Regions from separate parts of the Bradyrhizobium sp. 195 genome, predicted to be linked through region 3. Evidence: riboswitches for the same ligand, from Rfam matches in the RefSeq annotation. Region 3 holds a riboswitch; each other region holds the start of a gene.
What was found. A riboswitch is a leader RNA that binds a small molecule or an ion and turns the genes downstream of it on or off. The one in region 3 is predicted to bind cobalamin.
Positions count from the first base shown of each region.

Region 1: it holds a riboswitch for cobalamin, as region 3 does, so the genes downstream of both, metE (5-methyltetrahydropteroyltriglutamate--homocysteine S-methyltransferase) here and IVB26_RS15590 (TonB-dependent receptor) in region 3, are expected to answer to the same signal.
Region 2: it holds a riboswitch for cobalamin, as region 3 does, so the genes downstream of both, IVB26_RS22110 (TonB-dependent receptor) here and IVB26_RS15590 (TonB-dependent receptor) in region 3, are expected to answer to the same signal.

Region 1 is NZ_CP082161.1:1,121,716-1,129,030, reverse strand. Features, by position in the region: gene metE (5-methyltetrahydropteroyltriglutamate--homocysteine S-methyltransferase) at 181-2,496, opposite strand; cobalamin riboswitch at 2,597-2,796, opposite strand; gene IVB26_RS05260 (hypothetical protein) at 3,018-3,281, shown strand; gene IVB26_RS42985 (hypothetical protein) at 3,444-3,578, shown strand; gene IVB26_RS05255 (4Fe-4S binding protein) at 3,884-4,087, opposite strand; gene IVB26_RS05250 (EAL domain-containing response regulator) at 4,696-5,910, opposite strand; gene IVB26_RS05245 (GNAT family N-acetyltransferase) at 6,514-7,029, shown strand.
Region 2 is NZ_CP082161.1:4,766,492-4,773,806, reverse strand. Features, by position in the region: gene IVB26_RS22135 (lytic transglycosylase domain-containing protein) at 1-1,489, opposite strand, end outside; gene IVB26_RS22130 (adenylate/guanylate cyclase domain-containing protein) at 1,805-3,541, shown strand; gene IVB26_RS22125 (hypothetical protein) at 3,647-3,823, shown strand; gene IVB26_RS22120 (hypothetical protein) at 3,962-4,171, shown strand; gene IVB26_RS22115 (hypothetical protein) at 4,320-4,571, shown strand; cobalamin riboswitch at 4,620-4,833, shown strand; gene IVB26_RS22110 (TonB-dependent receptor) at 4,949-7,186, shown strand; gene IVB26_RS22105 (hypothetical protein) at 7,235-7,315, shown strand, end outside.
Region 3 is NZ_CP082161.1:3,398,417-3,405,731, reverse strand. Features, by position in the region: gene IVB26_RS15600 (ABC transporter substrate-binding protein) at 1-591, opposite strand, end outside; gene IVB26_RS15595 (PepSY domain-containing protein) at 777-2,210, opposite strand; gene IVB26_RS15590 (TonB-dependent receptor) at 2,223-4,580, opposite strand; cobalamin riboswitch at 4,697-4,898, opposite strand; gene IVB26_RS15585 (histidine phosphatase family protein) at 4,971-5,543, shown strand; gene cobT (nicotinate-nucleotide--dimethylbenzimidazole phosphoribosyltransferase) at 5,536-6,588, opposite strand; gene cobF (precorrin-6A synthase (deacetylating)) at 6,599-7,315, opposite strand, start outside.

The sequences.
Region 1 (7,315 bases), 2.3 Mb from region 3:
CGGCATGCTGTCGGCCGTCGGGTCGAGAATCGAGCTTGTCGCCGGCTGTATGCGACCGCCTCCGCCGACGCCGGCCGGCATTCCGAGGCGCTGGGAACTTTGGGAGCTCGCAAGGACATCGTAAGCCCCCAAAGCGCGTGCATCTTGTTCACAAACGCGTTGGCGAAACGCTCCGGACCATCATGGCTCAGCCCGCAACTCGCGTGCGGCGGCCACCATATTGATGAGCGCGGGACGCACCTCCTCCCATCTTCGAGTTTTCAGTCCGCAGTCGGGATTGATCCAGAGCTGCCGATCGGAAACTCGCTGCCGCGCCAACACAATCAGCTGCTTGATTTCCGCCGCTGCGGGAATGCGCGGTGAATGGATGTCATAGACGCCGGGCCCGATCTCATTGGGATATTTGTAGCTCTTGAAGGCCTCGAGCAATTCCATCTTAGAACGCGACGTCTCGATTGAAATGACGTCAGCATCCATTGCTGCGATCGCATCGATGATTTCGTTGAACTCGGAATAACACATGTGGGTATGGATCTGAGTTCCGTCGGCGACAGCGGAGGAGCAAACGCAGAAGCTGTCCACTGCCCAATCGAGATAGTTCCTCCACTGCGATTTGCGTAGCGGCAATCCCTCCCGCAACGCAGCCTCGTCGATCTGGATCATGGTCGCTCCAGCCGCCTCAAGATCGATGACCTCGTCTCGAATCGCAAGAGCGATCTGACGACATGTCTCGCTCCGCGAGATGTCGTCGCGGACAAACGACCAGTTCAGGATCGTCACCGGTCCGGTCAGCATAGCCTTGACGGGTTTCTTGGTCAGAGACTGCGCGTAGCGCCACCATTCAACGGTCATCGGCTTCGGCCGGGAAACATCTCCAAACAGGATAGGCGGACGAACGTACCGCGACCCATAAGACTGAACCCAGCCGTGCTTGGTGAAAGCGAATCCCAACAGCTGCTCGGCAAAGTATTGAACCATGTCATTGCGCTCGAACTCACCATGTACGAGCACGTCCAGGCCGATATCTTCCTGCCACTGCACGGTACGGGCTGTCTCCGCTTTCAGAAGCTGCTCGTACTGCGCGTCATTCAGCGCTCCCCGCGCATGGGCCGCACGCGCATTCCGGACGTCGACCGTTTGCGGGAAGGATCCGATGGTTGTCGTTGGAAACATCGGCAATGCGAACGCGACGCGCTGGACGTCGGCACGCTGGGTGAACGCACTGCGACGGCGACGCATGCTATCGTCGATCGCGGCCATTCGTCCGGCGACATTCGCATTGTGGGTCTCGGGCGATGTTTCGCGGGTCACGGCTGCGTCCTCCGAAAGCGCAAGTTCATCGGCCACCTCGGCAGCATGGCCAGCCAGCGCTTTGCCCAATATTGAAAGTTCCTTGATCTTCTGAACTGAGAACGCCAGCCATGTCTTCAGATTGGGATCGAGATCGGTCTCTAGCTCAATGTCGATCGGAACATGAAGCAGCGAGCAGGAAGGAGCAATCTGAACACGGTCCCTGCCCAGCTTTTTGACCATAGGGGCAAGTTGGTCGAGCAGCGCCGCAAGATTAGAGCGCCAGACGTTGCGACCATCAACGACGCCTAGCGAGACCACGAGATCTCTGCGGGCTGTGGCGACAATTGCGTCCAACTGGTCGGGTGCCCGAACCAGATCGACATGAAGCCCGGCAACGGGCAAGGCGAAGGCTGTTTCAAGATTGTCGCCGATAGCGCCGAAATAAGTGGCCAGCATGATTTTAAGGGCCGGCACAACCTTTGCGAAATGAGCATAGGCCCGGCGGACAGCCGCCCGCGACGCTTCGTCGACGTCCATCACTAGGCACGGCTCGTCGAACTGAACCCATTCAGCACCGCGCGAGGCTAGTTCGCGGAGAACATCGACATAGACTGGGAGGAGCCTATCAAGCAGCGACAGCGGATTGAATGCGGGATTTGCGCTTTTGCCGAGCTTCAGGAAAGTGACTGGTCCAACTAGGACGGGGCGCGTTTGGTAGCCGAGGCTTTTTGCCTCCTCATATTCCTCGATCGGCTTTCGAGAGGAATACTTAAAGATCTGATCCTGGTGAAATTCCGGCACCATGTAGTGGTAGTTGGTATCGAACCACTTCGTCATTTCCTGTGCGGCTACGCCAGCCCCACGCTGAGCGTGACCACCGTCCTGAGCGCCACGCGCCATGGTGAAGTAGGTCTTGAGCGACACAGGACCTTCGGTCCAGCCGTAGACGTCGGGAATGGCGCCGACCATTACGCTGGTATCGAGCACATGGTCGTAGAGCGAGAAGTCATTCGAAGGAATGACGGTCGCACCGCAGGATTTCTGCCGTGCCCAATTAGCGGCACGAAGTCCACTCCCCGCCTCGAGGAGCTCGGCTTCGCTGGAGTTTCCCGCCCAGTAGCTCTCGAGCGCGAATTTGAGTTCGCGTCGTGGGCCGATGCGTGACGTCCCCAGTGTGGCAACGGGAAGCGAAAGAATAGACATAGCTCAGACCCCATAATTGGGGCAAAGGCCATGGCGGACGCATGCAGCGAATATCGCGTGAGCGACAGCTGCTTGGCGCACACCGGGACACCCCGCCCGTGGACGATATATTGTCGAGGCAGGTCTCCTGGCTCGCGGGTCGTCGCTGCTGTCCGGCCTTCCCGAAGCCGCAGGGCTTCAGTGACTTCGTTGGACAGCGGCTCGCCGCTTACAGTTGCGGGGGCAGCGCCGGCATTGCACCGGTTTCCCTCTTAGCTCCGGATCAAACGAAATCCGGAGACCACGACGGCTGGCATTATGCGCACGAGGATCGATCGGTCAACCTACTAGCTGTCGCTGCGATATTGCCCAAGCGATTGCGAGCTGTACCAGGTAGGCTACAACGGTCTTACTCCCGGCCTGGTGAAAACACGTGGATCTGTGGAGACTCCGCTTGTGAATGCGTCCGCTCAACAACCTGTTCGCGTAGTCGGATGAGCTCCGCGAGCAGAACGAACGCGCCCGGCGCTTTCGACATCTGCGTGATCGCGACAAAGCCTGGACTTTTCCGTCAGCAGCTTCTCGAACTCGTCCGTGAGGAAGTTGCGATCATCCTCGGCCGGCATCCGTTTGATGACAGCGCCAGCTCCTTAGGAATTGCCAAGGCCGGATTGCTCCAGGATCGAACGAATGATCAGGTCGGACTGCCTGTGTTCGGCCTGCCCCCACGACGAGCCGCGAGCTCGATCGCCTCCGTGGCGTGGGTCAAGATGATCTCCTCGGTGAGCCCGGCACTCACGTGCTGAGCGACTTTGGCGCGCGCCTCGTTGTCTCCGTCGCCGCTTGGCGAATAGTGCAGCCTGGACGTTGGCTTGCGCGACACCGCAGGAACCGTTCCGGACCTCAGGATGCACGCTGACTTGCGAAACTGGAGTAAGCGGCGAGAGCGCGCGCGGCGGGATCGTGCTATGACTCTACGCTCCATGCACTCGTGCACGGTGACCACGGGCAAGCGGATGCCGAGCTTCTCGTACGTCTTCAGGATCTCCGGACCGATCTCGTCGCGCGAGGAGACCGTCTCTTCGGCTTCGGCCGTGACGTAGCTTTAGATATCCTGCAAGTCGATCTTGATATGACGCCCCTTCCACCTCCCCTTGGCTCGTCAGCCAGCGACGATAAGCCTCGACGCGGCGACTGGAGCATCGAGGCGGCCTTCTTTATTCGAGACAAATTTGACGGTGTCCTCTGACAGAGCCCTTCGAGGGCTTCTCGGAGTCGATCAGCGCCTTAAGGTCATAACGATGTTGATCGACCTCGATCGCCCCACGCGGTCGGCGGCCTCCTCAAGCTCGACATCTACTACTTCGTTCGCGAAATCGAGCGGTGAAGCCTTCTGGACGCGGGCTGCTTATGCTGTCTTAGACGGGACACAGGTGTCAGGCACCGGACAGACCACCGCGCATTGCGGCGTGTCGGAATGGCCCTCGCACTCCGTACACTTTTTGGCATCGACAACGTAAATGTCGCGCTTGAGGCTGATCGCCGCGTTGGGACACTCGAACTCACATGCCCCACAAACGGTGCATTGCGAAGCGACGATCTTGTAAGCCATGCCTTCCGACTCCTTAGGCGAGCGATGCCATTGGCGATCCCTTTCAAATGCCGTGCCAAACACAGACGCGGTCAATGATGGGCAATTTGCCCAATTGTGCTGTCCCGGGTCTGAGACCATGTTGCATCTGCGACAGCAACGGGCAACTTCAATTTCAAGCTATGCGAGCTCTCGGGCCCTACTCCAAGAGGCAGTCGCGACTCGGCCGCTGCGAGCTTCCGTTGGTTTGTCTGGCACGGCAGCGCGGGGCAAGCGACGCGCGACGATTCCCAAACCGGCGGCGCGACTAAAAGCCGCGAGCCGACGCACGTCTACGCGGACCTCGGCAAACCTCCGGTCACACGCCCTGACTGGAGGTTTTGTGCAAGCCTCGCTCACGGCTGCAACGTTAACTCCGCGGATTGACTCGCTGGAGGCGTGCCAAAACGGGTTGTGCTACAACAAGCTTCAGCGTCGCTTCGGAGGGAAATAAAGTTGCGCCGGGAGGAGCGATACTGGCTTTGCTAAGCGACCGATTTAATTGCCGCATGCCTGGTGCCGAGTAGGCATGGCGTGCGGGCGAGCGCTGATACGCTTTGCCTGGCCGTGCTCAGCCACTTCTCATGCAGCTATTTTGGACGAAGTGGAACAGGGCTGAAAGATGACTGTGCAAATTGCTTCAGCGGCATGGCCTTTCCGAACAGATGGCCCTGCGCAAGGTCGAAGCCGAGTTCGGTCACAGCGATCAGGTCGGCGTGGCTCTCCACACCTGCGGCGACGGTGCGCACACTGTACTCTTTGGCTAGATCGACGATATGGCGGCACACCGTTCGCTTCAGCGGCCCATTTCCGCAACCGGCGACGTACTGCCGGTCCACTTTTAATTTCATGAACGGGAATTTTTCCACCCCCATCAGCTGCGGCCAATTGGCGCCGACATTGTCGATTGCAAGGCCGATGTTGTGAAAGCGAACCTCACGCGCGACCTCGATCAGGAGATCTAGGTTCTGGATCGCTTCCTCGCTATCGATTTCAATCGTCAAGCCGCCGAAAGCGGGGTGCGACGGCATGCGCTGACAGAGATCGCGTACCGCTTGCGGGTCAATCAGGAATGCTGCCGGGAGATTGATGGAGAGATCGATCGAAGTTTGCTGCTCCAGAAGATACTGCCAATCCTTGATCGCGCGGTCGATCACGAACTGCGATAACTCCCTAAAATGCGGATCGTGAGCCTCCGGGATGAAATAGGCCGGTGGAACAACGCCCCAGGTCGGGTGCCGCATTCGCACAAGCGCCTCGGCGCCGCGGCGGCTGAGGGTACACGCGTCAAACTTCGGCTCATACCAGAGCTCAAGCCAGCCAGCGTGTAAGGCCTCTCCGACATGGACCGCGGGACGGGGCGCCGGCTCTCTGGGCAAGAGCATGGCGACCCGATCGCGCAGCGTTTCGGCTGCAAACGGCGTCCTCAGCGGCGGCAGCATAGCAAGTCCATATTCGCCCCCGACCTGCTGCACTGCCGTCATGATGATCGACTCGCGGGCGCCGAACGCCAGCACTCCGCCTGCAAATCCTTCGCGTACGAGTATCTCGAGCAATCGTCCAGGCTCGATGCGATCCGAGCCAATGCCGAGCAGGATCAGATCAGGGAAGTCCGTGCCGAGTACGTGCGGCAGCTCGTCAGCAGTCCCGCATTCGCTGATAACAAACCCCATATCCTCCAGCACATCCCGAAGAAAGGCGCGCAGATGCCGCTTGCCGACGGCCACGCACGCTCGCGGCCGCACCTTACGCTGTCCGAAGATTACAGGTTTCCCTCCGACCAGTTCGGCCTGCCCATGCTCCATTGCAACCACTCCCGTTCCGTGACGGTCCCTTAAACGAGGAGCGAAGGTCCAAAACAAGCTGTGCTTGCCATTATCTTTCGATTCTTCGAGGTAAGCTTAAGATAGTGCATTAGCGTGCAAAATCTTTGGCGATGTTGTTCAGACGATTTTGTCGGGCGCACGCGTATGATAGCTCTCCCGCCTCGCGCAACTTTGTACGAGTGACGCACACGAGTGTGGGGAATCTCACCTTCGGACGCGCCGAGCTGATGCGCCCTATGGCACGGCGATTACCATGCCGCAAGATCTACTGAATCGAGTCGCTCGTGAGTGATGATCGGAAATCACTCTTACGAAATGTTTGATCGGCATGGCCGGCCTGCCCACGCGCGAATGGCCGTCTCGTGGATTTCCTTTCCAATCGAAGGAAGTCCATCATGAGTTCGCAGCAGGTCAAGCCGCAGTCGATTCTTAGAACGGCAACAGCTTGCACTTACCTCACCTCTGTTGCTGATAGCGAGTGCGGACGTCCTATTCCCTATCGAGCTTGATAGTTGCTCTCAGTTGCGTTTTCTGTATCCTTCTGAAGCATGGATATCCTCAAGAGGGACTGGAGGGACTAACGTGACGGGTGTTCGTGTTGGCGCGGAAGCGCAAGGCCTGCCCCACGGGGGCACGGCTTTGCGCAAAGACGTGCCAGGAGATGAGAACGCGATCGCAGAAGCCGTCGGAAAGCTACTTTCTGAATTAGGTGGCCTCGGACCAGAGTTCAGCCTTGAAGGCGCGAAGCAGGCTGCTTTGCGCCTGATTCAGGATCCCGAAGAGGGCTTCATTTTTGTCATCGAGGAACAAGCCACCGGGCAGATTGTAGGGGTCGCTGCCACCTCGGCCGTACAGGCCGTGAGAGCAGCCGGAGCGTACGGTGTGCTTCAGGAGCTATGGATTTCTCGCGACTTCCGAAGCTCTGACCACGGTCGGCATCTGCTCGAGGCGGTACATTCGGAGGCGAAGCGCCGAGGCTGGCAGATGATCGAGGTTGCGTTGCCCCCGGATGGCTATCCAGCTTTACAACGGGTACGCCGTTTCTACGAGGAGAGGGGATATCGGGTTGGAGGATTGCGCGCGCGCAAGAGGCTATGACAGTACTGCGACCTCTGCTCCACACAGTTAAAAGCGCTCCTGGGCTTATCAGTAAAGACTTTCAAAGCAGCAAATCCTGCTGCTTGTTGGTTCTCAAAACGAACGCTCCAACGCGTGCGTCGCGGCCGAGGATGATCGAGAACCTCGACGCTGATGCGGTGCTTACTCCTACTGCGAGCGGATTACCTCTTCGACCTTCTTGGCGGGTATCAGCCATCAAATCGTTCTTCATGGTGCGAAGCGATACGATCGTCTTCTCAAGGCTCGTGGACCGCGAGCCGAAGCC
Region 2 (7,315 bases), 1.4 Mb from region 3:
CCTCGGCATAGTAGAACACCACGTCGCGCTCGCCGATGCCGTAGAGCATGTCGGCGGCGCGCACGCGCTCGTCTGCCGGCGGCGTGTCGACTGCGGCCAGTACGGGCGAGGGCGCACGCAGCTCGATGCGGTCGAGGCCGAGCTTTGCACGCGCAAGCTGGCCGTAATAGGCGGTCGGATAGCGCGATGCCGCCCGATAGCTCATGCGCGCATCCGCGGTCGCGCCCATCGCCTCGGCGGCACGGCCGCGCCAGTAATGAGCGCGCGACAGCGCGATCGGATTGGCCGAGCCTTCGTCGATGGCGGCGAAGTGCACCATCGCAGCCTTGGGATCGTCGAGGAATCGCAGCGCGATCCAGCCGCACATGAAATGATAGTCGACGCGGTAGACTTCCTTGTCCGGTACCGCGGCCGTACGGACCACATCATACGCCGTTTTGAACTTGTCCTGGTCGAGCAGCTTGCGCGCGAGCAGGCGACGCTCGCGCCACCAGGCATCGGTGTCCTGGGCCGCCATGGTGTCGGGCGCGGCGGCCAGGATCACCTCGGCCGCGTCGTCGATGCGGTCCTTCTGGAGGTGCCATTGCGCGCGGCACAGCACATAGCCGAGATCGCGGCGCGCGTCAGCCGGGACGTCCTCGAGATAATCCTTGGCCTTGCTGTCCTTGCCGGTGACGGCGGCGCAGGCCTTGACGATCGCGAGCGTATCCTCGCCGAGCCGTTTTGCGGCACGCCGCGCCCCCGAATAGTCCTTGGCGCCGAGCCGCTTGTCCATGCGGGCACGGTGATCGTCCGCGGTGAGGAGATCGCGGAACGCTTCGTAGGAATCCTCCTCGCTGCGCTCCGACAATTCGTCGGCGCGCCAGGCCTCGCGCACGAGCCGCGCGGCCCTGTCAACATCGCCCTCAGCGAGCAGCACGCGGGCGAGCGCGAACTTGCCCTTGGCGCTGGTCGGCCGGTCCATGGTGAATTTATGCACAATGGCGGCGTCGCTCTTCTCCTGCCACAGCCGTGCCTCGGCGCGCCGGCGCAGGAGCGCGCGGCTCGGCCAGTCCGGATTGGCCTCGAGGAAGGCGGCGTAGCGCTTGAAATTGGCCGTGCTCTCGGAATGGCGCAACATGAACCAGTCCGCGAGCTTCCGTCCGGCGGGGTCGGCGATGCGGTCGCGCGCCGCGCTCGCGTCGTCGGTCTTGCCCTTGCGCGCGAGATCGATTGCGTCCTTCAGGGCGGCGAGGTCGCCGGTCAGCGGCGGGGCTGCCGGCTTGTCAGACGTCGCGTCGTCGCTCTTCTTCGACTTGCGCTTGGCGTCGGCGTGCTTGCCATGCCGCGATTTGCCGGTCGCGGCATGACGCTGCTTGCCGGCTTTCGCCTCATGCGTCTTCTTCGGCGCGGACGATTTGTGACTGCTCTTGGCCGCGAGCTCGGTGGGAAGAAGGGCCATTGCGGCCACGGCAACGACACACGCGAGCGAGCGTAGGCACTGGTTCATTCCATGGTCCCCCTGCGAAACCACCACAAACCAAGGTCCGCGACGACATGCGGCTTGAGAATCAAAGCACCGACACGATGCATCAGCACCGTGTCGCATCCTCACGCTGTCGCAACAATGCGGCAAAATACGGATGAGGCAAGGGAACTTGCGCAAAGGAGAAAGGTTGGGCCCTTCAGCTTTTGTTAACGATGCGGGATCGCGCGACGGTTGTGCGCGGCTTTGAGCGTCACAGGGGCCGATTGCGCGTGTTCCCGTCGCCAAATCGGTGTATGAGTTCCCCCAATCCATCCTTTCAGCCTTTGCTCCGCGCCTATGCCGATTTTCAACCAGTCGATCCGGCGCAAGATCGTCGGGATCGCCCTCGGATTGATCGTCCTGATGCTGGTCACCGCGATCCTGTCGATGGTGATGTCGAGCCAGGTCGGCGTCCTGCTTGACGAGCTGACCAACCGCTACATCCCGGCCTATAGCCACCTGGCCCGCGCCAACATCCGCTCGCTGGAGCGGGGGCTGGCGCTGCGGCGGATGGTCATGACCAAGATGGAGGCGCCGTCGGACGAGGAGGCCTATACGGCACGCCTGCGCGAGTTCGAGCAATCGGACAGCAAGATCGAGGAGGAGGCTGAGGCCGCGCGCAAGCTCATCAACGCGATCATCGACGATTCCAGGACGCCCTCCGACAATGCCGCGCTGGCGCGGATCGATATCCGGGTAGAGACGGCCGTCACCGAGCTGCGCCGCGATCTGAATGAGGACCACGGCAGGCTGGTCAAGCAGGTCGACGCCAAACAGATGGTGGAGGCCCGCGGCACGCTGGAGCACATCGACGTGTTGCGCGACCAGTTCAACCGGAAGATCGACGCGATCCGCGCCGACATGCTGACGCAGGTCTTCGCCTCGACATCGCAGGTGATCAGCCGCCAGCACCAGGCAATGGTCATTTCGGGCGTCGTGACATTGCTTGCGGCGATCGTCGGATTTGCCTTTGCGCTCCTGGTATCCAGCGGCATCACGCGTCCGGTGCGGCTGCTGCTCGCCGGCACCCGCGAGGTCGAGGCGGGACGCTTCGACAAGACCATCACCGTCTCGACGCAGGACGAGATCGGCGAGCTCGCCGCGGCCTTCAACCGCATGACCGAGCAGCTCAGGCACAACGAGCGCATCCGCGAGACCTTCGGCCGCTACATCGATCCCAAGGTGGTGCAGGGGCTGATCGATCGGCCGGAGGTCGCGATCGACGGCGAGCGCCGGGTCATGACCATCATGTTCTGCGACATGAGCGGCTTCACCGCGATGAGCGAGGGCATGACCCCGCGCGGCCTCGTCAGGGTGATGAACCACTATTTCACGGTCATGTCCGGCCCGATCAGGGGCAATCGCGGCATCATCGACAAGTATATCGGCGATGCCATCATGTCCTATTGGGGCCCGCCCTTCATCGAGGAGGACGAGCAGGCGCTGCTCGCGGGCCTTGCCGCCATCGAAATGATCGACCAGGTGCCGGCGCTCCAGAAGCAGCTGCCCGACCTGCTCGGCATCCGCGCCATGCCCGCGCCGTGCGATTTGCGGATCGGTATCGCCACCGGCGAGGTCCTGACCGGCAGCATCGGCTCCGAATTGATGATGAGCTTTACGGTGATGGGCGATGCCGTCAACCTGGCCTCGCGGCTGGAGGCCGTCAACAAGGCCTACGGCACCCGCATCCTGATCTCGCAGGCAACCGCTGACGCGATCGGATCGCGGCTCGAACTGCGGGAGATCGATCGTTTGGCCGTCGCCGGCCAGAGCGCACCGCAGGCGATCTTCGAGGTGATGGCGAGGGCAGGTGCACTCACCGGCGCACAGGGCAGCTTGCGCACGCACTATGCCGAAGCGCTCGCCGCCTATCGCGCCCGGCGGTTCGATGAGGCGCGCGCTGCCTTCAACGCGGCGCTCGAAGCCGTCCCCGGTGACGGCCCCTCGCGCACCATGCTCGGCCGCATCGCGCAATTCGAAGCCAACCCGCCGGACGCCGGCTGGGATGGCGCCTGGCGGCTGGACAGCAAATAGGCCGCCGCACCGCAAAAATTGATTCTACTCGATAACGATGTTCGCCGTGACCTATTTCCCGGGCTTAGGTTGGATGTCCTTGAGGCGTTTGACGGGGACACGCCGATGACAGACCTTCAGAACAGACTGGAACGGTTCGAGACGCTCACCGCCGAATGCGAGCTGATTGCCAAGCTCGCCACCGACAGCACCAAACGCGAGTTCTATCTGAAGCTTTCGGAGCAGTACCGCCAATTGGCGGCGGACATGCGCCAGGCGATCGCGACCAAGGCTGCTGCCTGACGCCGGCTGCAATCCGTTCTTAATGTTTGGCGCGCATCCTTGAAGCACGCGAGCGATGGCTCGTGCTGGAAGGCCGGGGTTCGCCGCAGTGCAGCGAGCCTCGCGAGTGTCATTTGCCATGCTTGACAGGGCAATCACATGCGCCTCGTTGCCGTGATCATATTCGCGCTCATGACGGCGGCCTGCGATCAGGAGCAGGACATCACCGGCTCGACGTCGGCCTGCCCGATGCGGAACTACAGCTACAACCCCCGCGACATGAATCAGTGCGTCAATGCCTGCAAATCGTGCGATCGCGGCACCACGGTCACCTGCACGACCTCTTGCAGCCTCAAGGGCGCGCGCTGAGATCCTGACGCCTATGGCGGCTGGGAATGGCGAGCCTGAGATATCCGCTTCCAAGGAACAGGAGCTGGCGGTGCTGGGGCACCGGAACGATTCACTTGGGTTAAACATTGAAGGAGGCGGCAGGACGCGGAGTCCGATGGAAATGGGTATGCTCGATCCCGGTCGATTTCTGGTCTCGTGCTCGCATTGCGATGCCTGGCCGATGGCGGCCAATGTGAAGCGGTCGAGCTGGTGGGCGTCCCCGCACGAGGTCCGCTTTGTCTGCACGCGCTGCCGCCGCGAGGAAACCGCGATCGTCTCGGCCTCCGGCGAATTGACCCCGATCAAGCGCGTCGATGTTCCGCCTCGCGACGTCGCTGCTGCCTGGGCCCAGGCCCAGCGTTTGCGAGGGCGGACCTGACGGCGGTGACAACAGCCGCCGGTCGATTGACTCCCCGGCGGAACGACACGTAAGTTGATTGGTGACGGTTCTCCTCACGGAGATCAAAAGGGAATGTGGTGCGGGATTGTCCCAACGGGGGATTTGTCTCAACGCCACGGCTGCCCCCGCAACTGTAAGCGGTGAATCTTTCGTCCTATGCCACTGGGAATCTCGGTCCTGGGAAGGCGACGTAAGGTAACGACCCGCGAGCCAGGAGACCTGCCGTCAGCCGTGGTCACACGCGAAGATGTCGGTCGGGGAGTACAGACATTGGCTTCACCGGAGCAATCCATTGCTCTGCCGTGAAACCTCGTTCGCTGTGACGTGCCACTGACGTCATACCGAGGTCTACAACCGTGTCCCGTCTTGTCTCTGCCGCCGGGCGCCTCAGCGCCGGCCTGCTCGCGTCCGTTTCCCTCCCTTCGCTCGATCTATCCCCCGCCTTCGCCCAGCAGGCCCTTGCCGAGCAGCTGCCGCCGATCGAAGTGACCAAGCCCGACGATCAGAACCGCACCCGCGCCAGGGCGATCGGTGATGGCGAGCCGACGAAGCGCCGGGGAACCGTGAATGTCGCGTCGGCAGGCAATGGCGCCGGCTCATCCGGCTCGGGCTCCGAGGCTGTCGCCAGCAACGGCGGTATCGTCGGGGCCGCCACGACCGTCATCACGGCCGCGGATATCGCGCATTCGCCGTCGCAGACGCTAGCCGAGATCATCGCGACGCAGACCCCGGGCGCCCAGATCACGACGTTCTATGGCGGTCAAATCGGCGCGAAGACCAGCGTGGATCTGCGCGGCTTCGGCGCGTTTGCCAACGCCAACACGCTGGTGCTGGTCAACGGACGGCGGCTGAACGACGTCGACATGGCACAGGTGGACCTCTCCATCATCCCGCTCAATTCCATCGAGCGTATCGAGATCACGCGCGGCAATTCGGGAGCGGTGCTCTACGGTGACAACGCCATCGGCGGCGTGATCAACATCGTCACCAAAAACGGCGTCGGCGGACCGCCGGTGACCGCGCGCATCGAGGCCGGCTTCGGCTCGTTCAACGCCAGGCTCGGCAACGTCTCGACCTCGCTCAGTTCCGGTCCGTGGTCGACCTCGTTCTATGGCAATGCCGTCAGGACCGATGGCTATCGCGACAACAATCGCTATTCCCAGCAAAACGGCGTCGGCAATCTCAATTACTCGACACCGGGCCTGACCGCTTTTCTCACCGTCACGGGCGACAATCAGGAGCTGCGATTGCCGGGCGGGCGCACCGTCGATCCCTCGATCGGCCTCGACGAGCTCGCGGCCAACCGGCGGGGGACGAGCACGCCGTTCAACTTCGCCAACCAGCAGGGCTTTAGCGCAACAGCGGGCTTCACCAAGACCCTCGTCAACGGCGTCGATCTCATCGTCGACGGCGGCGTGCGCGACAAGAAGCAGCAGAGCGCGTTCTTCTCCAGCCCGGTGCCGGTTCCGGCCTTCTTCACGTCGACCTATGTCGAGTCCCATCTGACGACATGGTCGATCACGCCGCGGCTCAGCGTGAAGAGCCTGCTGCTCGGCATGCCGTCGCATCTCCTGACCGGCATCGACTATTACGATGCGAGCTTTCAGCAGAACCGCGGCGCCGGGCAGGGGCTCTCCTCCTGGCACAATTACGATCTCAGGCAGCAGACGGTTGCGGGCTATTTTCAGCACACATTGGGCGTGGCGCCTACGACCGACATCTCCTATGGCGCGCGGGTGCAGACCGTCAGTCTTGCGGCACGCGACAATTTCGACCCGGCGGCGCCGTTCAACGCCGACATCGGCGCGCTGCCGCTGACGAGCAACGAGACCCAATATGCGCTGCATCTCGGGGCCGAGCATCGCCTCAACGACATGGTCTCGCTGTTCGGCCGCGCCGCGCGCGCGTTCCGCACGCCCGACGTGGACGAGCGCCTGTCCTCGGGGCCTTCGTTCGATCCCCTGACCTTCGCCGCGATCCCGCAAACGTTCCAGCTCAAGACCCAGACCTCTTGGGATATCGAGGGCGGTCTGCGTATCAAAGGCGGCGGGCTGCAGTTGCAGAGCAGTCTCTATCTGATGGACCTCACCAACGAGGTCCATTTCAACCCGGTCCTGTTCTACAACACCAATCTTGATCCGACCCGCCGCTACGGCTCGGAGACCAGCCTGTCTTATCGCGTCAACGACGCTCTGCTGCTGCGCTCCGGCGTGGCCTACACCCGCGCCGTCTTCCGCGAAGGCGCCTGGGCCGGCAATGACGTGCCGCTGGTGTCGCGCTACACCGCGAGTGCGGGCGTCACCTGGAACATCTGGCAGAATTATTTGGTGCTCGATGCCACCGCGCGCTTCTGGAGCGAGCGGCGCATGGACAACGATCAGGCCGGCACCCAGAAGCCGATTCCCGCCAACGGCACGATCGACCTCAAACTCAGCGGCCAGTATGAGCGCTACTTCTGGTCGCTCAGCGTCAACAACGCGCTGAATGCGCTCTACTACGACTACGCCATCGCAAGCACCTTCACGGACGGCCGCTTCAGCGCCTATCCGCTGCCCGGTCGCACCTACCTGCTCAAGGCCGGCGCCACGTTCTAATCACATTCCCTGAAATGGATGAGCATCCGAACGAGAAAGAGATGACCCATGCCTCTCAACACCCAGCCGTCCCACGGCGACCGTTTCCGGCTTCACCCGGTCGCGCCGCGCCTTGCGCCGATGTTCTGC
Region 3 (7,315 bases):
GGCGAACTTCATCGGACCCGAGCCGACATATTCGGTGATCTGCTTGAACGGATCGGTCTTGGCGATACGCTCGGGCATGATGAAGGAGCACGGCGCGTTGTTCTTGGCGAGCGCATAGAGCATCTTCGGAAAGGGCTGCTTCAAGACCCATTTGAAGGTGCGGTCGTCGACGGCGGTCAATTCCTGCTGGATCGCGATGATCATCAGCCCCATCGGATCGCGCGCGGCCCAGCGCGCCAGGCTCGCAACGACGTCCTTGGCCAGCACCGGCTCGCCGTCGTGGAATTTGAGGCCCGGGCGCAGCTTGAACGTCCAGATCTTGCCGTCGTCGGAGGTCTCCTCGGACTCGACCATTTGCCGCTGCGGCTGCAACTGCGCGTCGATCCCGTAGAGCGTATCCCAGACCAGCGCGGCGGCATTGCGCACGACATATTGCGTGCCCCAGATCGGATCGAAATTGGCAAGATTAGCCTGCGGCACGAAGCGCAGGGTGCGGGCCGATGCGCCTTGCGCGATGGCCGGGGCCGAGACGCCGGTCAATGCCAGACCGCCCGCGCCCGCCAGTCCCTTCAATACGGTCCTGCGATCCATGAAGTCCTCCCAGTAATGCCGTGATGCCGGCCATCGTTGGCCAAGGGCAGGTGAAACCAGAGCCCATTGGCTTGCAAATGGTATGCCACTAACCGGGCCTTCGCCAGCAGGATCTCACCGCCATTTGAACCGGCCAAGCCTCAAAGACCCGCCGCACGTTGTGACCGTGGCTGGATCGCCCGGGGTCAGGCTGTCAGGGAGCGCCGCAAGCGCCGCCAGCCGATGACGACGCCGGTCATGGAGAACGCGAACCCTAGCGCACAGAGTCCGACGATCAGGGCATCGCGCAGACGCGGGCGCGCCATGAGGATCGGGAAATCGAGTGTGTGCAGCGCGCCGTACACCCAACGATAGGCGCGCCGCGAGGCATCCAGCCGTTGCAGCAAATTGCCGTCGGCGCCGTCGATGTCGAACCAGAGGTCGCCGCAGCGCGATCGGTAGACCGGCGCGCCTTGGACGGCGGATCGAGCGGGATAGTCGTCGCTCTCGGCAACAACGGACGGTGCAGCGCAGCCCGAGGCGAGGCGCGTCGCCAATTCCTGGATGTCGCGCGCGCCGAGGAAGCCGGCGTATCCCTCATTGGGCGTCTCCGCGGCCTTGACCAGAGTCTGGCTGCCGAGAGCGATCCGGTCGCGTCGATAGACATTGCCGTTGAAGGCGAACCATTCAATCTCCCGGGCCGACGACGATATCGGCTGCCGGTCGAGCGGCGAGGCAGCCGCCCAATCCGGCGCGGCATACACCACGCCCGCTTCCGCCGAGGTCAGCTGCCCGCGCGAGAACAGCCGGCCATGATCCATGGAGAGCCAGCCGCTGAATATCCAGGTCAGCACGAACATTGTCGCCGCAAGGCCGAGGATGTGATGCAATGCGTGCCACCCGCGGTAAGGTGAGGACATACGGCGTCCGCGCACCTTGATCTGCAGGATCCCGAGCAGAGCGCCAAGCATCGCCGCAATCGATGCCAGCAGCGACAATGTCCAGACCACCCCATCCCACAGCGCCCAATTGCTCCTCAGCACCGTCGGATAGATCCAGTGCAGCACGCTGCCGACGAGATTCCAGCCCCGCTCGCTTCGCGTCGTATCCAGGACGATCTCGCCAGTGAGCGAGGAGACATAGACCTCCGTCCCGGCGGCATCGCCGAGGGCCACGCGAAACAGTGGCCGGTGGCGATCAAAGCCGTTTGGCACCGTCCACTGATCGTAATCCGCCTGCGCGAGCATCGTTACGCGTGGGGCGTCGAGCCCGCGGCTGCGGGCGTGATCCCGCGCGATGGCGAGCGCGACATCGGAAGACGTCACCCGGGCGTCCTGTCCATCGAGAGCGCGGACCGCGCGCAGATGCGACGGGCCGGAGACGACATAGACCGGCCCGTCACTTCGCTGGATCAGCCGAACGCGCACGGCATCCTTGATTGCGCTGGCGGCGACCGCATCGCGGACTGCCATGCGAACCTGCGCGCGTTCCACCGGCGCGAGGCCGGCAAACCGCTCCGCTTCCGTCAGCGACGGAAACGGAACGAAGTGCATCACGATTCCCGTCGCGAACCACATCGCGAACAGCAGGCAGAACGCGATCCCGAGCCAGCGGTGCAGCAGGATGATCGCGCTCATCATGCGTTCAGTGCCCTACCATTTGAACGCGGCCGAGAGCTCATAGGTGCGCGGCGCGCCGAGCAGGATCTGGTCGGGATAGAACGGATCGCCCCAGATCGCGTAGCGCTTGTCGGTGATGTTGCGGACGCGGAAGGTCAGGCGGGCCTGGTCGACGGCGTTGAACACCGCCTTGGGGATGTCGACGAAGGCGTAGACGTCTGCCACGGTATAGGCCTTCATCGTCACCGTGTTGGCGTCGGTGTTGTAGCGGTCGCCGACATGGCGGCCGGTGATGCCCAGCTCGACCGGCCAGGGCGTGAAGAAGCGCCAGGACGCGCCGGCATTGGCGACGATGCGCGGCACGTTCGGCGGCGTGTTGCCGGAGAACGAGCCGCCGACGAAATTGAAGTCGTCATAGCGCGCATCGACATAGGCGATATTGCCCCACAGCCGCAGCGGATCGATCGGACGGATGGCCGCCGCAAGCTCGACGCCCTTGGATTCCTGCCGCCCGGCGATGTTGAGCGCCTGCCCGCCTGCGGCGGCATAGACGTTCTTGCGCAGGATATCGTAGGCCGAGAACGACCACTCCGCCCTGTTGTCCCAGAACAGGTGCTTGACGCCGGTCTCGTAGGTGCGCGCGGTGGTGAGATCCAGCGGCTGCGTGGGTCCGAGCAGGAAGATATTGTTGGCGGAGACATCGGCGCCGGTGGCGTACTGGCTGAAGAAGGTCAGGCCGGGCACGGCCTCCCAAGTGTAGCCGATGCGCCCCGTTACGGGCGCCCAGTCCTTCGTGTACGGGAAGCCAGCGTTCACGATACCGGCGGCGTCAGTCGAGTTGCGATCGAGCCCGATATGCTCGACGCGCAGGCCGCCGACCAGCGCAAACGTCCGCGTCAGCTTCAGCCGGTCCTCGAACGACAGCGCCTCGTTGTCGATGCGCGCGGTCTGCTGCTTGGTCGTGAGCGTGCCGTAGAAGCCACGGTTGGGATCGACGAGCGAGACGTTATCGAACGGAAAGTTTGCCGCGCCCGGCCTGACGAAATCGAGATAGCTCGACGACAACGTCGTGACCAGGCGGTTGTCGAAGCCTGCGATGTTCGCGTCCCAGGTCAGATCGGTGATGTTGCCGACGAGGCGCTGGCTGTGCGCGACATAAAAGCGCTCGCGATCGACAAGGTTCGTCCCGGAGTTGAACGCCTCGACCTCATTGTTGAACCAGCTCCGTTCCGCCCCATAGCCATAGGCTTGGCTCTTCAAGGTCAGGTCGGGCGCGAGCTTCAGCTCGAAGCCGCCGCGCAGCCACACCTCCTGTGCGACGTTGCGGTTGTCGAGGACGTTGTAGTTGGTGTTGAAGGTGCGGTCGTCGATGGTGACCGCGCCGAGATTTGTTTTGTTGTAGTTCGAGATATAGTTTCCGGAAACGATCCCCGTCGTCGCATGCGAGCCGCTGAAGGCAATCGGCACCAGCGGCGCGCCCCAATAGGCCTTCGAGCGGTCTTCGCGATACTCGACCGCGCCCCAGGTCTTGAGGCTGTCGGAGATGCGGTAGTTGAGCTGGCCCGACACGTCCAGCGTCTTGGTGTTGGTGTCATCGGCAAAGCCGTTGAGCGAGGAGCGGCTGATGTCGAAGCGGTAGTCCAGGCCCTGCACATTGGTGCTGCCGCCCGAGCCGTAATGCGCGCGGAACGAGTTCAGGGAGTCCCAGGAAAAGTCCGCCTCGTTGCGCACAGGCCCGGTGTGCGGCGCCTTGGTGACGAAATTGATCGCACCGCCGGCGGCGCCCTCGCCCGAGATCAGCGAGGCCGGGCCTTTCAAGAATTCAACAGCTTCCAGATTGGCCGTGTCGGTGATCCGCGAGGTCATGTTCTGCGGACCGATCTTGATGCCGTTGTAGAGGATGTTGATCTGGCTGTTGGTAAAGCCGCGCATCGAGAACGCCGCGGGCTCGGCCGGGTTGTCGCCGGAGGTGACGCCGACCGCGCCCTGCGCCGTCTCGGACACGGTGCGATAGCCCTGCTCGCGCATGGTCTCGGCGGAGATCACCTCGACCGTTGCGGGTATCTCCCGCACCGTCAGGCCGAGCCGCGAGGCGCTTTCGGCCACGGCATTGGTGTTGAGCGGCGTTTGTACCGTCGCAGCCGGCATGGCGGGCTTGGGCGCCGCGGATGCAGTCGCCGGCCTGCGTGCGGCCGCGCGGCGCGGGCTTTGCGCGTCCCGGCCCGCCGGTTTGGCCTGCTTGCGCGACTGGGCCGGCGATACCTCGACGGGCGGCAGCGGTTCGCGCGCCGGCTGCGCCAGCGCAGCGGGCAGATCAAAAGCGGCAAAGGATGTGAGCGCAGCGGAGGCGAGCAGGAATTTTCGCGGTCGTACAATACGGATGGAAGACACGGCTTTGGACCTCGGTATGACGTCAGTGGCACGTCACAGCGAACGAGGTCTCACCTTTTGGCCCTGCAGCCGTCCGATGAAGCCGAATGCCTGTACTCCCCGACCGACATCTTCGCGTGTGACCACGGCTGACGGCAGGTCTCCTGGCTCGCGGGTCAGTACCTTGCATCGCCTTCCCGGGACCGAGATACCCAGTGGCTCGTGACGCAAGATTCGCCGCTCACAGTTGCGGGGGCAGCCACGGCATTGGGGACAACGTCCCCGCACCGCATTCCCTTTTCATCCCCTCTCGGGGAAACCGTCGCGAGCATCTAGGATTACCATCAGGACAGAGTCAATGTGCGAGTTGCGGCGTTATGGCCACAACGACCAACTTCCTTGGAGACGAGCATGGAAGGCGAGACCTTCCTCTGGCTGATACGACACGCACCCGTCGCGGGCGTAACAGGCGCCATCCACGCGGCCGACGCGCCGGCCGATCTCGGCGATCGCGCGCAGCTGGAGGCGCTACGGCAGCGGCTGCCTGGGAGCGCCGCCAGCTATGCCAGCCCGTCGCGGCGCACGGTCGAGACTGCGCGCGCGCTGGGGCTCGAACCGGAGTTGATCGGTGAATTCCGCGAGCAGGATTTCGGCGACTGGACCGGCCATCGGCACGACGAGCTCGCGGCGACCGGCGGCGAGGCCTATGCGCAGTTCTGGAATGATCCGGCTGGCGGACGGCCGCCGGCCGGCGAGAGTTTTGCGGATCAGGTCGCGCGCGTCCGGCTGGGTCTGTCGCGGATCGGGGCCGGATCGACCACCCTCGTCGTGCACTCCGGCACCATCCGCGCCGCGCTCTGCATCGCGCTAGATCTCACGCCGCAAGCAGCCTTGCGCTTCGTGATCGATCCGCTGTCGCTGACTCGGATCGATCGCCTCGCGGCCGGCTGGCGCGTCGTGTCCGTCAACCAGCGGATCAGCTAGGTCTGTCAGGCACGTTGGCTTGCGCGAATGTTGCCATGCCGTTGTGGAGCGCGCAGGCGAGGCGCACCAGCGGCAGCGCGATGGCCGCGCCCGATCCCTCGCCGAGCCTGAGGTCGAGGCTGATCAGCGGTTGCACGTTCAGTGCGCGGAGCACCAGCCGGTGCCCCTGCTCCGCCGATTGATGCGAGGCTAGCTGGAACGGCTGGCACGACGGGTTCAGCCGTGCTGCGGCGAGCGCTGCCACCGACACGATGAAGCCGTCGATCAGCACGGGGATGCGGCGCTGCGCGGCCGCGATGATCGCGCCTGAGATCGCTGCGATCTCGAGCCCGCCGACGGCGCACAGAATTTCTTCGGGCGACGCACCCGCAACGCCATGCAGCGCAATCGCGGCATCGATCACGCGCGCCTTGTGTGCGCGGCCGGCCGCATCGACCCCGGTGCCGCTGCCGGCGATTTCCTCGGCACTCACGCCAAGCAGGCTCGCCGCGATCGCCGCCGAGGTCGTGGTGTTGCCGATCCCCATCTCGCCGAAGATCAGCAGATCGGGCTGATTGGTCGCCGCACGCGCAACCGCGCGCTGGCCGGCCTCGAAGGCAAACGCCAGCTCCGCAGGTTGGAGCGCAGGCTCGACGCTGAAATCGCGCGTGCCCTTGCGCGGCTTGACGGTGACGACGCCCGCCATCGTCTCATCTGCCAGCGTGCCGGCATCGACGACCTCCAGGCTGGAGCCAAGCTCGCGCGCCAGCACCGAGATGGCGGCGCCGCCGGAGGCAAAATTCGCCATCATCGCGATGGTCACTTCTTGCGGATAGGCCGAGACACCCTGCGCGACGATGCCGTGATCGCCGGCGAAGATGATGATCGGCACAAGCGCGGCGCGCGGTTGCTCGGTCGCCTGCAGGCCGGCAAGCTCGATCGCAAGCTGCTCGAGCCGGCCGAGCGCACCGGTCGGCTTTGTCAGCTGCGCCTGCCGCGCGATTGCCGCCTCGCGATGGATCGCGGAGATCTCGGGGCACTTTTGGTAGACCCATTCGGGGAGCATGCTGCCTCGCTTAACGCGCGCGCTTGAGGATGTAGCTGTCCATGATCCAGCCGTGCCGCGCGCGCGCCTCCTGCCGCGCCGCGACGATGCGCGGGCCGATCTCGGCCAACTCGCCGGACATGATGATCTGGTCGGGCATGCCGAGATAAGCACCCCAATAAATTTGAATCCCAGCTGAATCTAGCGACTGGAACGCCGTGTCGCCGTCGAGCATCACAACCACGGTGTCGACGCCCTGCGGCCAGCCGCCTTCGCGCAAGCGCCGCCCCGTCGTGACCAGAAAAGGCTCGCCGATATCATTGAGGGGCAGTGCATGCGCCGCGCACAGCGCCTGGATCGAGGTGATACCGGGCACGACTTCAATCTTCGGCAAGGGATTGAGCCGACGCGCAATGCGCAGCGAGGAATCATACAGCGAGGGATCGCCCCAGATCAGCAGCGCGACCTTGCCCTTGCCTGCAAGATGTTTTGCGATCGTCTGCGACCAGGTCGCGGCGACTGCATCGTGCCAATCGTCCACACCCTTGCGGTAATCCGCTTCACCGGCGTCGCGCACGGGGAGATCGAACTCGGCGATTTCAGTCTTGTCGCTGGTGAGCACGTCCGCGCAGATCGTCCGCCGGAGATCGGCGAGGTCGGACTTCGCAGTTCCCTTGCGCGGGATCAGGACGAGATCGGCCGCATTGATGGCGCGGATCGCGGCGCGCGTGAGCTGGTCGGGATCGCC